Regions from separate parts of the Cupriavidus sp. LA-1 genome, predicted to be linked through region 3. Evidence: predicted binding sites of a transcription regulator. Region 3 holds the regulator's gene; each other region holds the start of a gene.
The links. The regulator FNR, encoded in region 3, switches genes on or off when oxygen is low (the NO sensors DNR and NnrR bind a similar motif). The targets are predictions, from matches to a motif close to TTGATNNNNATCAA.

Region 1: the regulator FNR is predicted to act here: its motif matches at 2,457-2,470, upstream of ACZ5MJ_RS13895 (DUF3149 domain-containing protein).
Region 2: the regulator FNR is predicted to act here: its motif matches at 2,783-2,796, upstream of hemN (oxygen-independent coproporphyrinogen III oxidase).

What each region holds. Positions count from the first base shown of each region.
Region 1 is NZ_AP031387.1:2,968,144-2,972,419, reverse strand. It holds gene ACZ5MJ_RS13905 (YebC/PmpR family DNA-binding transcriptional regulator) at 1-420, opposite strand, end outside; gene ACZ5MJ_RS13900 (helicase HerA-like C-terminal domain-containing protein) at 639-2,159, shown strand; gene ACZ5MJ_RS13895 (DUF3149 domain-containing protein) at 2,205-2,369, opposite strand; gene upp (uracil phosphoribosyltransferase) at 2,491-3,141, opposite strand; gene ACZ5MJ_RS13885 (MFS transporter) at 3,346-4,276, opposite strand, start outside.
Region 2 is NZ_AP031387.1:3,980,529-3,984,804, reverse strand. It holds gene ACZ5MJ_RS18575 (c-type cytochrome) at 267-1,166, shown strand; gene hemN (oxygen-independent coproporphyrinogen III oxidase) at 1,251-2,723, opposite strand; gene ACZ5MJ_RS18565 (ABC transporter substrate-binding protein) at 2,921-4,051, shown strand; gene ACZ5MJ_RS18560 (sensor histidine kinase) at 4,037-4,276, opposite strand, start outside.
Region 3 is NZ_AP031387.1:1,313,515-1,317,790, reverse strand. It holds gene scpB (SMC-Scp complex subunit ScpB) at 1-163, opposite strand, end outside; gene ACZ5MJ_RS06280 (sulfite exporter TauE/SafE family protein) at 754-1,512, opposite strand; gene fnr (fumarate/nitrate reduction transcriptional regulator Fnr) at 1,591-2,316, shown strand; gene ACZ5MJ_RS06270 (hypothetical protein) at 2,375-2,620, opposite strand; gene ACZ5MJ_RS06265 (hypothetical protein) at 2,617-2,826, opposite strand; gene ccoG (cytochrome c oxidase accessory protein CcoG) at 2,870-4,276, opposite strand, start outside.

The sequences.
Region 1 (4,276 bases), 1.7 Mb from region 3:
GAACTGGCCGCAGTGGGTGAACATGAACGCCACCGAACCCTCGTTGCCCATGTTGCCGCCGTGCTTGGAGAACGCATGGCGCACTTCGGCCACGGTGCGGGTGCGGTTGTCGGTCAGGCAGTCGACGATGATCGCCGCGCCGGCCAGGCCGTAGCCCTCGTAGCGGATTTCTTCGTAGTTGGCGCCTTCCATGCCGCCCACGCCGCGCTGGATCGCGCGCTGGATGTTGTCCTTGGGCATGTTGGCGTCCATGGCCTTGTCGATCGACAGGCGCAGGCGCGGGTTGGAGTCGACATCACCGCCGCCAAGCTTGGCGGCCACGGTGATTTCCTTGATCAGGCGGGTCCAGATCTTGCCGCGCTTGGCGTCAGCGGCGGCTTTCTTGTGTTTGATATTGGCCCATTTCGAGTGACCGGCCATGATTCTCTCCGAAGCGGAATGCGGTGATCTGCGGTGATGTTGTGCGGGGTCGCCATGCGCGCCGTGGCCGGGGCAGCAAAGCCCTCGGACAGCGCGCGCCAGGTGACGGATATGCCTGGCGGCTGGCTATAATCAGCCCAGGATTTTATCACGCGGGCCTGCCCGCGCCGCCCGGATCCGCCAGATCCCACCAGACGCATACGGAACCCACGAATATCATGGCCGACCCCATCCTCATCGCCAAGAACGCCGAACATGAACTGGTGCTGCTGCCGCAGATGGGCAACCGGCACGGGCTGATCACCGGCGCCACGGGTACCGGCAAGACCGTCACGCTGCAGACGCTGGCGCAGGGTTTCTCGCGCCTGGGGGTCCCGGTCTTCATGGCGGACGTCAAAGGTGACCTCACCGGCATTTCCCAGGCCGGCCAGCCGTCCGACAAGCTCAAGCAGCGCCTGGCCGAACTGAACCTGCCGGAGCCGGCATGGGGCGCGTGCCCGACCACGCTGTGGGACGTTTTCGGCGAAAAGGGCCACCCGGTGCGGGCCACGGTCTCGCACATGGGCCCGCTGCTGCTGTCGCGCATGCTGGAGCTGAACGACACCCAGCAGGGCGTGTTGAACCTGGTGTTCCGCATTGCCGACGCCAACGGCCTCTTGCTGCTCGATGCCAAGGACCTGCGCGCGATGCTGCAATACGTGGGGGACAACGCCGCGCAGTTCACCACCGAATACGGCAATATCTCGGCCGCCTCGATCGGCGCGATCCAGCGCGGGCTGATCGCCCTGGAATCGCAGGGCGCGGACGTGTTCTTCGGCGAGCCGATGCTGAACCTGGAAGACTTCATCCAGACCGAGCAGGGCCAGGGCGTGGTCAATATCCTGGCTGCCGACAAGCTGATGAACGCGCCACGGCTGTACGCCACCTTCCTGCTGTGGATGCTGTCCGAACTGTTCGAGAAGCTGCCCGAGGCCGGCGACCTGGACAAGCCCAAGCTAGTGTTCTTCTTCGACGAGGCCCACCTGCTCTTCAACGATGCGCCCAAGGCGCTGCTCGACAAGATCGAGCAGGTGGTGCGGCTGGTGCGCTCCAAGGGCGTGGGCGTGTACTTCGTCACGCAGAACCCAGTCGATATCCCCGACACCGTGCTGGGCCAGCTGGGCAACCGCGTGCAGCATGCGCTGCGCGCGTTTACCCCGCGCGACCAGAAGGCGGTCAAGGTGGCGGCCACCACCATGCGCGCCAACCCAAAGCTGGACCTGGAAACCGCCATCGGCGAACTGGGCGTGGGCGAGGCGCTGGTGTCGTGCCTCGACGCCAAGGGCACGCCCTGCGTGACCGAGCGCGCCTGGGTGCTGGCACCGGGCAGCCGCATCGGGCCGGCCACGGAAGACGAGCGCAAGCAGCTGATCGCCAACTCGCTGGTGGCGGGCACCTATGAGAAGACCATTGACCGCGAATCCGCCTATGAAAAGCTGCGCGGCAATGCGGCGGCGGGCGGCAATGGCAAGGGCGCTGGCAGCGCGCCGGCGGGGCAGCCCGCGGGTGAGCAGGGCAGCGGCTGGCTGGGAACGGCTGGCGAGATCCTCGGCACGCTGACCAAGGGCACCGGCAAGACCGGCCGCGGCGATTCGATCCTGGAATCGATGGCCAAGTCGGCCGCGCGCACGGTGGGCTCGCAGGTCGGCCGCGAGCTGATTCGCGGGGTGCTGGGGAGCCTGCTGGGCAAGAAGAAGTAAAAGACCCGGATTGACAGAAAGGGCCGCGCGATGCGGCTTTTTTTTTTAGCGGCGCTGCACCGGTTGCTGCGCCTTGGCGGCCGCCGCGTCCTCGCGCATCTTGCGCGCGAACAAGCGCGCGAAGAACCAGCCCATGCCGATGATGAAGACGATCACGCCCAGGCTCATCAGGCCGGTGCTGGTGCTGAACAGAATCTTGATGGCTTCCATGGTTGGCTCCCTGTGAGTTGACGGCATGTGCCGGCGGAGAACCGCCAGCGCCTGCCGTCAGTGTAGGGAGCCACGGCGCGCGGCCTATTGAGGCCGGTCAAGCCCGCGCAAGGCCCGGGACTCAGTTCTTGGTGCCGAACAGCCGGTCACCCGCATCGCCCAGGCCTGGCACGATATAGGCATCGCCGTCCAGGTGGCTGTCCAGCGAGGCGACAAACAGCTTCACGCCCGGATGCGCCTTCTGGAACACTTCCACGCCCTCCGGGGCCGCCACCAGCGCGACGAAGGTGATGGCCTCGTCCTTGACGCCACGGCGCTTGAGCACTTCCACCGCGTGCGCGGCGGAATAGCCCGTGGCCACCATCGGATCGCACAGGATGAAGCTGCGGTCTTCCAGCGCGGGCAGGCGCACCAGGTATTCCACCGGGCGGTGCTGCTCGTCGCGGTACACGCCGATATGGCCGATGCGCGCCGACGGGATCAGCTCGACCAGGCCGTCGCTCATGCCCACGCCCGCGCGCAGCACCGGCACGATGGTCAGCTTCTTGCCGGCGATCACCGGGGCGTCCAGCTCCACCAGCGGCGTTTCGATGCGGCGCGTGGTCAGGGGCAGGTTGCGGGTGATCTCGTAGCCCATCAGCAGCGTGATCTCGCGCAGCAGTTCGCGGAAGGTGCGCGTCGACGTTTCCTTGTCGCGCATGTGCGAAAGCTTGTGCTGGATCAGCGGGTGGTCGAGGATGAACAGGTTGGGAAAGCGCGGATCTTGTTTCATGGCTGGCGGCGAGAGCTCGGCGGGATAGGGACAAGCGGGTGAGGCGGGCGGCGAGGTCGGGTGGACCAGCGCGCCGCGCCGTTGCAGCCGGATTGTAATGGAAGCCGGCCGCCCTGCCTGTGGCCCTGCGAAACCCACCAGGCCAGCGCCATCGGCGGGCCCCCCGACTGCTGGGACCGCCGACGGACTCGATGGTGCTGTGCTCTAGTCCAGCGCGCGGTTCTTCGACTCGATATCCACCATGAAGATGGCGATCGCCGCCACGGCAAGAAATGACGAAAGCAGCGCCAGGGCCAGGGTGAACTGGCTGGCCATGATCGGTGCAATGATGGAAGGCGCGAAGAGGCCACCAAAGCGTGCCATCGCACCGGCAGTGCCCATCCCGCTGGCCCGCAGATCCGTCGGATACACCTCAGGCGTGAAGGCATAGAGAGCGCCCCAGGTACCGAGCAGCGAGAAGCTCATCAGCAGGGTCGAGCCGACCACCAGCGCAGTGGACTGGCCCAGGCTGTAGAGCATGCAGCCTGCCGCGCTAAGCAGCAGGAAGCCGATCAGGGTCGGCTTGCGGCCCCAGCGCTCGACGCCGTGCGCGGCCAGCGCGAACCCGGGCAGCTGGACCAGCGCGAGCAGGATCAGGAAGACCTGGCCACGCATGAAGCCAAAGCCCTGTCCAGCCAGCTTCACCGGCAGATAAACGAAGACGCCGTAGTAGGCGATCGAGATCAATGCCCAGGCGGCCAGCAGGCAGATGGTGCGGCGCCGGCATCCGGCCTCGAACAGCGCAAAGACCGACTTGCGCTCCATCTGCTGCGGCTCCAGGTGGCCAATTTCCACGGCAACGCGATTGGCGGTGGCGACACGCTGAAGCACCGCGCGCGCCTCGGCCGAGCGTCCCGATTTATTCAGGTAGAGCGGAGACTCGGGAACAAAGAACCGGAAGACCACGCCGACCAGGGCGGGGACGCCCGTGACGAGGAAGATCAGCCGCCAGGCACCATCGCCTCGCGACACGGCGATCAGCGCAAGAATGGCGAGCAGGATCGTGCCGACGGCCCAGAACGACTCCAGCAGGACCAGCCAGCGGCCGCGCCGGTCCGACGGCAGGAACTCGGCCATCATGGTGTAGTCGACCGGC
Region 2 (4,276 bases), 1.4 Mb from region 3:
GTCAAATCGTGCCCGTCGCGCCGTCGACGCAACGAGTCGACCGGGATCAAGTCCGCGCGGCTGGTTGTAGGTGACAATCGGGCCCGGTCCGGGAGACAGTCCGAAGCGCGCAAATAGCAACAGACCCAAGTCAGGCAAGGGCCGCAGGGGAGCGCGGGCGGTCCGGATGGGGCCGGATAGTGGTCAGCGAAGGGCCACACCAGGGCCAGAAAAAGCAAGCCGAGCGTAAGCGGCCAGAAGGTTTCCTGCAAAACTGAGAGTTCTGTATGAGCGACGTCCACAACGAACACCCCGAGCACGAGTCTCCCATCAAAACCCCGAAGCAATTGATCGCAGTCGTGATCGCGGCGTTCCTGGTGCCGATCATCGTGATCATCCTGCTGGTCAACTTTGTCGGACACGGCTCTACGGAAAGCGCCGGAGCCGTCACCACGGCGGAGGCCGTCAACGACCGCATCAAGCCGGTCGCCTCGCTCGAAATCAAGGATGCCAACGCGCCGCGCGTCTTCAAGACGGGCGAACAGGTCTACAAGGAAGTCTGCGCCGCCTGCCACGCGACCGGCGCGGCGGGTGCGCCCAAGTACGGCAATGCCGGCGACTGGGGCGCGCGTATCGGCCAGGGCTTCGAGGGCCTGGTGAAGTCGCTGCTCAATGGCAAGGGCGCCATGCCGCCGCGCGCCGGCAGCACCCCGGACGACTACACCGATTACGAACTGTCCCGCGCCGTGGTCTACATGGCCGACGCCGGCGGCGCCAAGTTCCCCGAGCCGGCTGCGCCGGCCGCCGCGGCGCCGACGACTGCCGCCGCTTCTGAAGCCGCCGCTCCGGCTGCTGCGGCCGCGCCGGCCCCGGCTGCTCCGGCCGCCGCCGCAGCAGCACCGGCGCCTGCTGCAGCCGCGGCACCGGCTGCCCCGGCAGCTGCCTCGGCGGATGTCGGCAAGAAGGTCTACGAGCAAGTCTGCGCCGCCTGCCACGCGGCCGGCGTGGCCGGAGCACCCAAGTTTGGCGACAAGGCCGCGTGGGCGCCGCGCCTGAAGGAAGGCATGGATGCGGTCCACAACTTCGCGCTCAAGGGCAAGGGCGTGATGCCGCCCAAGGGTGGCTACGCGGGCCCGGACGCGGATGTCCTCGCCGCCGCGGACTACATGGCCAGCGCCGCCAAGTAAGCCGGCCCGCCGCAAACCCAAAGCCCGCGCAATGTGCGCGGGCTTTTTTTCGTCCCGGGTTCGTCCCCGCAGACTGCGCGGGTGCTACACCACGCGCGAGTAGCGCGGCACGATGCGGATCGGCTGCGCGCCATCGTTGGCGGCCTGGGCGTCATTGTCCGCGCGACGGGCGGCATCTTCGCGCAGGTAGCGGTCGAACACCATCGCCACGCGCCGCACCAGCAGCCGGCCCAGCGGCGTCACGGTGATGCGGCCGGGTTCGCGCTGCACCAGCCCATCCTCGGACAAGCGGCCCAGATCGGCCAGTTCCGCCGAAAACACCCGGTTGAAATCGATGCCGTGCCGCGCCTCGATCGCGGGCAGGTCAAGTACGCCGTTGCACATCAGGTCGCCGATGATCTCGCGCCGCAGGTGGTCGTCAGCGTTCATCGCCACGCCGCGTGCCAGTGGCAGGCGGCCCTGGTCGAGCGCGCCGTAGTACGCGTCGAGCGTGCGCGCGTTCTGCACGTAGCGCCCGGCGATCGCGCCGATCGCGGAGATGCCGAGCCCGACCTGGTCGTAGCCGGCATGCGTCGAGTAACCCTGGAAGTTGCGCTGCAGCCGGCCTTCGCGCTGGGCCACGGCGAGGTCGTCGTCGGGCAGCGCGAAATGGTCCATGCCGATATAGACGTAGCCCTCGGCGGTCAGCCGCTCGATCGTGGAGACCAGGATGTCGAGCTTTTCGCCCGCGGGCGGCAAGGCGCTTTCGTCGATGCGGCGCTGCGGCTTGAACACATGCGGCAGGTGGGCGTAGCTGTAGACCGAAAGCCGGTCGGGGCGCAGCGCCAGCACCTGCCCGATGGTGCGGCCAAAGCGCGCCGCGGTCTGGTGCGGCAGGCCGTAGATCAGGTCCAGGCTGACCGAGCGGAAGCCCAGCGCGCGCGCGGCATCGACCACGGCGCGGGTCTCTTCGAAGGGCTGGATGCGGTGGATGGCCTGCTGGACTTCGGCATCGAAATCCTGCACGCCCAGGCTGACGCGGTTGAAGCCAAGCTCGGCCAGCAGCGCCATGCGGGCATGGTCGACGCGGCGCGGGTCGATCTCGATCGAGTGCTCGCCGTCGCCCGCCAGCGCGAAATGCGCGTTCAGCAGCGCCATCACGCGGCGCATTTCGTCAGGGTCGAGGAAGGTGGGCGTGCCGCCGCCCCAGTGCGACTGGATCACCTCGCGGCGCGTGCCGAGCCGGTCGGCCACCAGGGCCATCTCGCGGCCCAGATAGCTGACATAGCGGGCACTGCGGCCGTGGTCGCGCGTGATGATCTTGTTGCAGCCGCAGTAGTAGCAGATGTTCTCGCAGAACGGGATATGCAGGTACAGCGACAGCGGTGCCGGCGCGTCGGCGCGGCAGTCGGCCAGCGCGTCGTGGTACAGCGACAGGTCGGGGCCGTTGTGGAAGCGGTCGGCGGTCGGGTACGAGGTGTAGCGCGGGCCGTTGCCGTCGATGCGGCCGGCCAGCGCGCGGAAGTCGGACAGGGCGCGGCGGTCGAGCGCAGGAGAAGTCATCGCGGACGCAGTCATGGGGGCGCAGGGGACGGGTGTGGAACGCCCCATCGTAGGACCGGTCCGGCGCCGGCGGTTTGACCGCCGTCAAGCGCGGACCTTGGCGCTGCCGGCCACGCCGGAACAGCGCGCTTGCGCACGTCACATTGGTGTCATGTGTGGCGGATATGCTGCGCGCCACCGCGGCCCGCGCGCTATCCGTCCCTGCCTCTGCGATGCCAACTTCCGACCAGACTCCCTTCCCCGCGCCGTACCTGACACTGCGCGCCAACCTGCCAGCACCGGCGCGGCAACGGCGCCGGCTGCTTGCCGTCGCCGGCATGGCGCTGACCCTCCCCGGCTGGCCTGCCCTGGCGCAGGCGCGCCGCACGGTGGTGGTCGGACACCTGCTCGACCGCACCGGCGCGCAGGCCGACCTGGCGCGCGACTACCTGGCCGGGGCCAAGGTCATGTTCGACGCCGTCAACGCGGCCAACGGCCCGGTGCGCATCCTGCACGTGGTGCGCGATGCCGACCCCGATCCGCGCCGCGCGCTGGCGCAGGCGGTGTCGCTGGCAGATACCGAGCATGCCGAGCTGCTGTTCGGCCCGGGCGACCGGCTGCTGCCGGGGCTGGCGGCATCGACCGAACTCTCGCGGCGCGGCGTGCAGATCGTGGCGCCGTGGTCAGGGCTGGCGCTGGCGGCCGACAACGTCTGGTTCACCCGTGCCGACTACCAGACCGAACTGGACGCGGCGGTGCGCCAGCTGCGCAGCTATGGGCTGACCAGTATCGCACTGGCCGTGGCGCCGGACTTCGCGACGCCCTCGCTGGCCCAGCTGGAGGCGCAGACCGGCACGCACGCGGTGCCCCTGGAGGGCAGTGGCGAGGCCGCCGCCCGGCGCATCGCCGCGACCCGTCCGGGCGCGGTGATCGTGGCCGGCGACACCCTCGCCTATGCCGGCCTGGGCCGGGCGCTGGCCGCGCAGGGGTGGTACGGCTTTCTGGTCGGCCTGTCGTCGGTCAGCGCCACCGTGGCGCGCGAGATCCTGGGCAGCGGCTACAACGGCGGCATGGTCCTGACCCAGGTTGCGCCGGGGCCGCAGCAGGCTACCTTGCGGGTGGTGAAGGAGCATGTGGCCCGCATGAAGCAGTACCTGGACGAGCCGCCGTCGGCGGCGACGCTGGCCGGCTATATCGGCGCTGCGTGGCTGGCGCGGGCACTTGCCGGCGCGCGCGCAGGCGGCCCGGCCGAGCTGCGGCGCGCGCTGCAGGGGCGTGTCGACGTGGGTGACTTCACGCTCGACTTCACCCACGGCCAGCGCGGCTCGCAGTACGTCACGCTGGCGGTGTCAGGCGCGCGGTAGGGACAGGCGCGCGCGCAGGCCGCCTTCGGGGCGGTTGCTCAGGATCAGCTCGCCGCCGTGGCGCGCGGCGATGTCGGCGGCGATCGCCAGCCCCATGCCGACCCCGCCGGTGGCGCGGCTGCGCGAGGATTCGACGCGGTAGAACGGCTCCAGCACGCGCGGCAGTTCTTCGGGCGGAATGCCGGGGCCGTTGTCGCAGATATCGATCAGCACACGCCCGGGGCC
Region 3 (4,276 bases):
CGCCGCGCGGCCGCCAGTCCTGGCGCAGTTCCTCGAGCAGCACGCGGATGGTGTCTGCACCGACGTCGTCGTCAAACAGTCGCCGCAGATCATTGACGCGCAACGGTTCCTGCGCGCAGATCAGCGCCGTCTCGAGGACGACCTTCGCCTCTTGGGTATTCATGTTGATGGTGTGCAGCCTGTCTTTGCACCTGCTCCCGGACGGATCCGGGGCACCGGAGATTTTGGATACAGCGGTGCGAAAGCCACCGCCATCTCATTGCGCAGCGAGCCGGATACCTGCTGTATCCAAGCCGTGCACTTCCCTTTCTTTGCATCGAGTTGCCGGGTCGTTCCGGCAGGAGATCGTCCGCACGCCGCCATGAACCGGCCAGCGGACCTCTTGCGTCGCGCATCCGCACACTACGGACGTCGCTGTCAGCGAACTGAACGCCTCGGACGCAAGAAAAAACGGGTATCGGGAGCTAGGCCGGCATCTACAACACCACGGTGCCAGCCGGACTTTTGAACCAGATCTTTTGAACCGGATGGACCGCGGGGGCGGGACGGGCATCGAAAACCTTCCGCTTCCCTTGTCCTGAGCGCGCCTTCTGGTAGGAAGGCCGCCTGGCGCTGCTCGCCGCTGCTTACCGCGGCCTGTCTGACTCCGCGCGATACCGCAATGTTGGCGATTGTATGGCATTCCCGCCTCTGCCTGCAACCATCATCCGTTGTCCAAGCGGCGCCAACGCCTCAGAAAAGTCCCAGACGGCATCAAAACACCAGACAGAACCCCTGCCCGGCCAGCGAATGTGGCAGCAGCACCGCTCGCGCAATACCAAGGCCGCCAAACGCCATCACCGCGAGGCCGGCCCCCAGCCGCACGCCGGGACGCCTCGACAGCAGCCGCAAATAGCCCGACAGCCCCGACAGAACCAGCAGATTCGGCAGCGTGCCGAGCCCGAAAACCCCCATGACCAGCGCCCCAGAGCCCGCGTTGCCTGCCAGCAGCGCCAGCGTCAGCGCGCCATAGACCATGCCGCAGGGTACCAGGCCCCAGGCCAGCCCTACCCCATAGCGCCGCGCCAGACCGCCGCGCGCCCGCACGAATGCCGGCATGCCGCCCGCCAGGCGGCCCAGCCGCCGCGCCGCGGCGGCACTGCCACGCGCTGCCAGCCGTTCCAGCCGGTTCACGCTAAAGGTACTGCCGTGCAGCAGGCGCCAGCCCGACCACAACAGCATCACGCTGCCCGCGCCGAACAGCCAGCGCTGCACCGGCAAGTAATCCTGCTTCCATGCCGAGGCGCCGGCGGCACCCAGCGCCGCGCCCAGCAGCATATAGGTCGAAATCCTGCCCATGTGCATCACCAGCAACTCACCAAGCCAGGCGGCGCGGCTGCGCACCAGGCTGACCGTCGCGGGCATCCCGCGCCGCTGTTCCACCGCCAGGGCCACGCCACCACACATTGCGGCACAGTGGACACCGCCCAGCAAAGCCAGCAGGAAAACGCTGATCAGCACTCCAAATGTCAATTCTGTCTCCCTGCAGGATCACATCGCACGTTAAAATGTACCAATCGCGCCCTCGCTGCCATTTCTAGCAGGTTCCAATTGCTCACCTCCATTCCCATTACCGAGATGTCGCCCCGTTGCTCCACTTGTGCGATGGGGCAGCTGTGCCTTCCGGTTGGCATGTCGCAGCAAGACCTCGCCAAGATGGACACGCTGGTGCAAGAGCGCATTCGCGTGCACAAGGGTGAAACCCTGTACCGCATGGGCGATCCACTCACCGCCGTCTATGCCATCCGCTTCGGCACGCTCAAGACCCACGTCACCACCGAAGACGGCCGCTCGCAGATTACCGGCTTCCATCTGCCCGGTGAAATCGTCGGGCTCGACGGACTCGGCGAGATGCAGCATGCCTCCGATGCCGCCGCGCTGGAAGATACCGAGGTATGCGTGGTCCGCATGAACGAGCTGCAATCGCTGTCGGCCGACCTGCCGTCGCTGCAGCAGCAGTTCCTGCGCCTGATGGGCAAGGAGATCACGCAAGACCAGCTCATGCTGGTCACGCTGGGTTCGATGCGCGCCGAGGAACGCCTTGCCGCCTTCCTGATCAACCTGTCGGAGCGGCTGTCGGCGCGCGGGTATTCGGCGTCCGAGTTCGTGATGCGCATGAGCCGCGAAGAAATCGGCAGCTACCTTGGGTTGAAGCTGGAAACCGTCAGCCGCCTGTTCTCCCGCTTTGCCGAAGCGGGCCTGATCCAGATCCGCCAGCGCCATGTCAAGCTGGTCGACATCGACGGCATCAAGCAACTCTACAGCCGCACTTGCTGAGCCATCGCCTCTGTCGGCGCCGCATGTGGCGCCGGCAGCGACGATGGCCGCGCCAGCCTCATTCCAGTTCGTCAGTATCGGCCAGCCGCGTCGGCATGGTGTAGAGCGTCAACCCGCTCGACAGCGCGCAGAACACCCAGGCCAGCAGAAAGCCGACGGTGTAGACCGACTCGCGCGACGATTCGATCGGGTGGCCGAAGAACTTCAGGTCACCGGGATCGACAACCGAAAAGACCGTCGCGGTCGCAAAGCCGGCCATCAGGAACCCCGGCCAAAGTACCCACATCAGCCAGCGCAACCTCATGGCTGCCTCGCTGTGGCAGGCCTGGGCGGCGTGGCCCCGGGCTTCTCCACCACCAGGCCATGGCGCGTCGCGCCCTGCACAGGCATGTCGGGATGCGTTGACGCCAGCCAGATCGTCACGCCGCACGCCACCATGGCCGCCAGCGGACCGCTCATCAGCAGCCACGGCCACGGCTCCTTCCACCACGGATTGCCTTGCTGATTCATCTTGCCCCCTTCGTCTTGGCGACTACGTCCGAGTCCCCTGGCTTCACAAATCGCGCGGCACGATAAAACTGGTGGATTGCCGGATTTCGGCATGCCCCCGCTCCGTGCCTTCGCTCGTTACTGTCACGCTGATCTTGTGCGTGCCCTGCGCCGCGGCCTCGACCGGCACGCGGATCCGGATCGGCAGCAACCGGTTGGAGGTCGGCGCCAGCAATTCGGCCTGCTTGTCGTACTCCACCGTCAGGTTCTTCAGTTCATCGCTGTCGGCGCTTACCCGGATCCGCACCGGCGCTTCGGTCGTGTTGATCAGCTGCAGGCGATAGACGTTCTCAATCCAGCGTCCTTCCACTTCCCGGCCGAGCGCGCCGCGGTCGCGGATGATGTCGACCTTCAACGGCGTGCGCAGCGCGATGGACGCCAGGAATCCGGCCAGCAGCGCGACCCAGATCACTGAATAGATGATCACGCGCGGACGCAGCAGCCGCTTGCGCGACGCCACGGCAGACAAGCCTTTGCGCATCGCGTTCTCGGACGTGTACCGGATCAGGCCGCGCGGGTAGTCCAACTTGTCCATCACCTGGTTGCAGGCGTCGATACACGCGCCGCAGCCGATGCATTCGTACTGCAGGCCATCGCGGATATCGATGCCCGTCGGGCACACCTGCACGCAGATGCTGCAGTTGACGCAATCGCCCAGGCCCGCCTTGTGGTGGTCGGTCTTGCGCGAGCGGCTGCCGCGCGGCTCGCCGCGGCCGACGTCGTAGGTCACGACATAGGTATCGCGGTCCACCATCACGCTCTGGAAACGCGCATACGGGCACATGTACTTGCACACCTGCTCGCGCATGAAGCCCGCGTTGCCCCAGGTGGCGAACGCATAGAACAGCATCCAGAACGCCTGCCAGGGCCCCAGCGACAGGGCCAGCACCTCGCCGCCCAGTTCACGGATCGGGGCGAAGTAGCCGATAAAGGTAAAGCCGGTCCAGAGCGCGATCAGCACCCACAGCAAGTGCTTGGTCGCTTTGATACGGAACTTGCGCAGGCTCCATGGATCGCCGTCGAGACGGATGCGCGCGATGCGGTCACCTTCGACCCGCCGCTCGATCCACATGAAGATCTCGGTGTAGACCGTCTGCGGACACGCGTAGCCGCAGAACAACCGCCCCGCGATCGCCGTGAACAGGAACAGCGCCAGCGCGGAGATGACCAGCAGCACCGCCAGGTAGATGACGTCCTGCGGCCACAGCACCAGCCCGAAGATATAGAACTTGCGCTCGCCAAGGTCGAACAGCACGGCCTGGCGGCCATTCCATTGGAGCCAGGGCGTGCCGTAGTAGATCAGCTGGGTCAGGATCACCAGCCAGACCCGCCAGCTGGAGAAGGCGCCCGTCACCGAGCGCGGATAGATCTTGCGGCGGACCTCGTAGAGCGTTTCGTCCGAGGTCTCGCC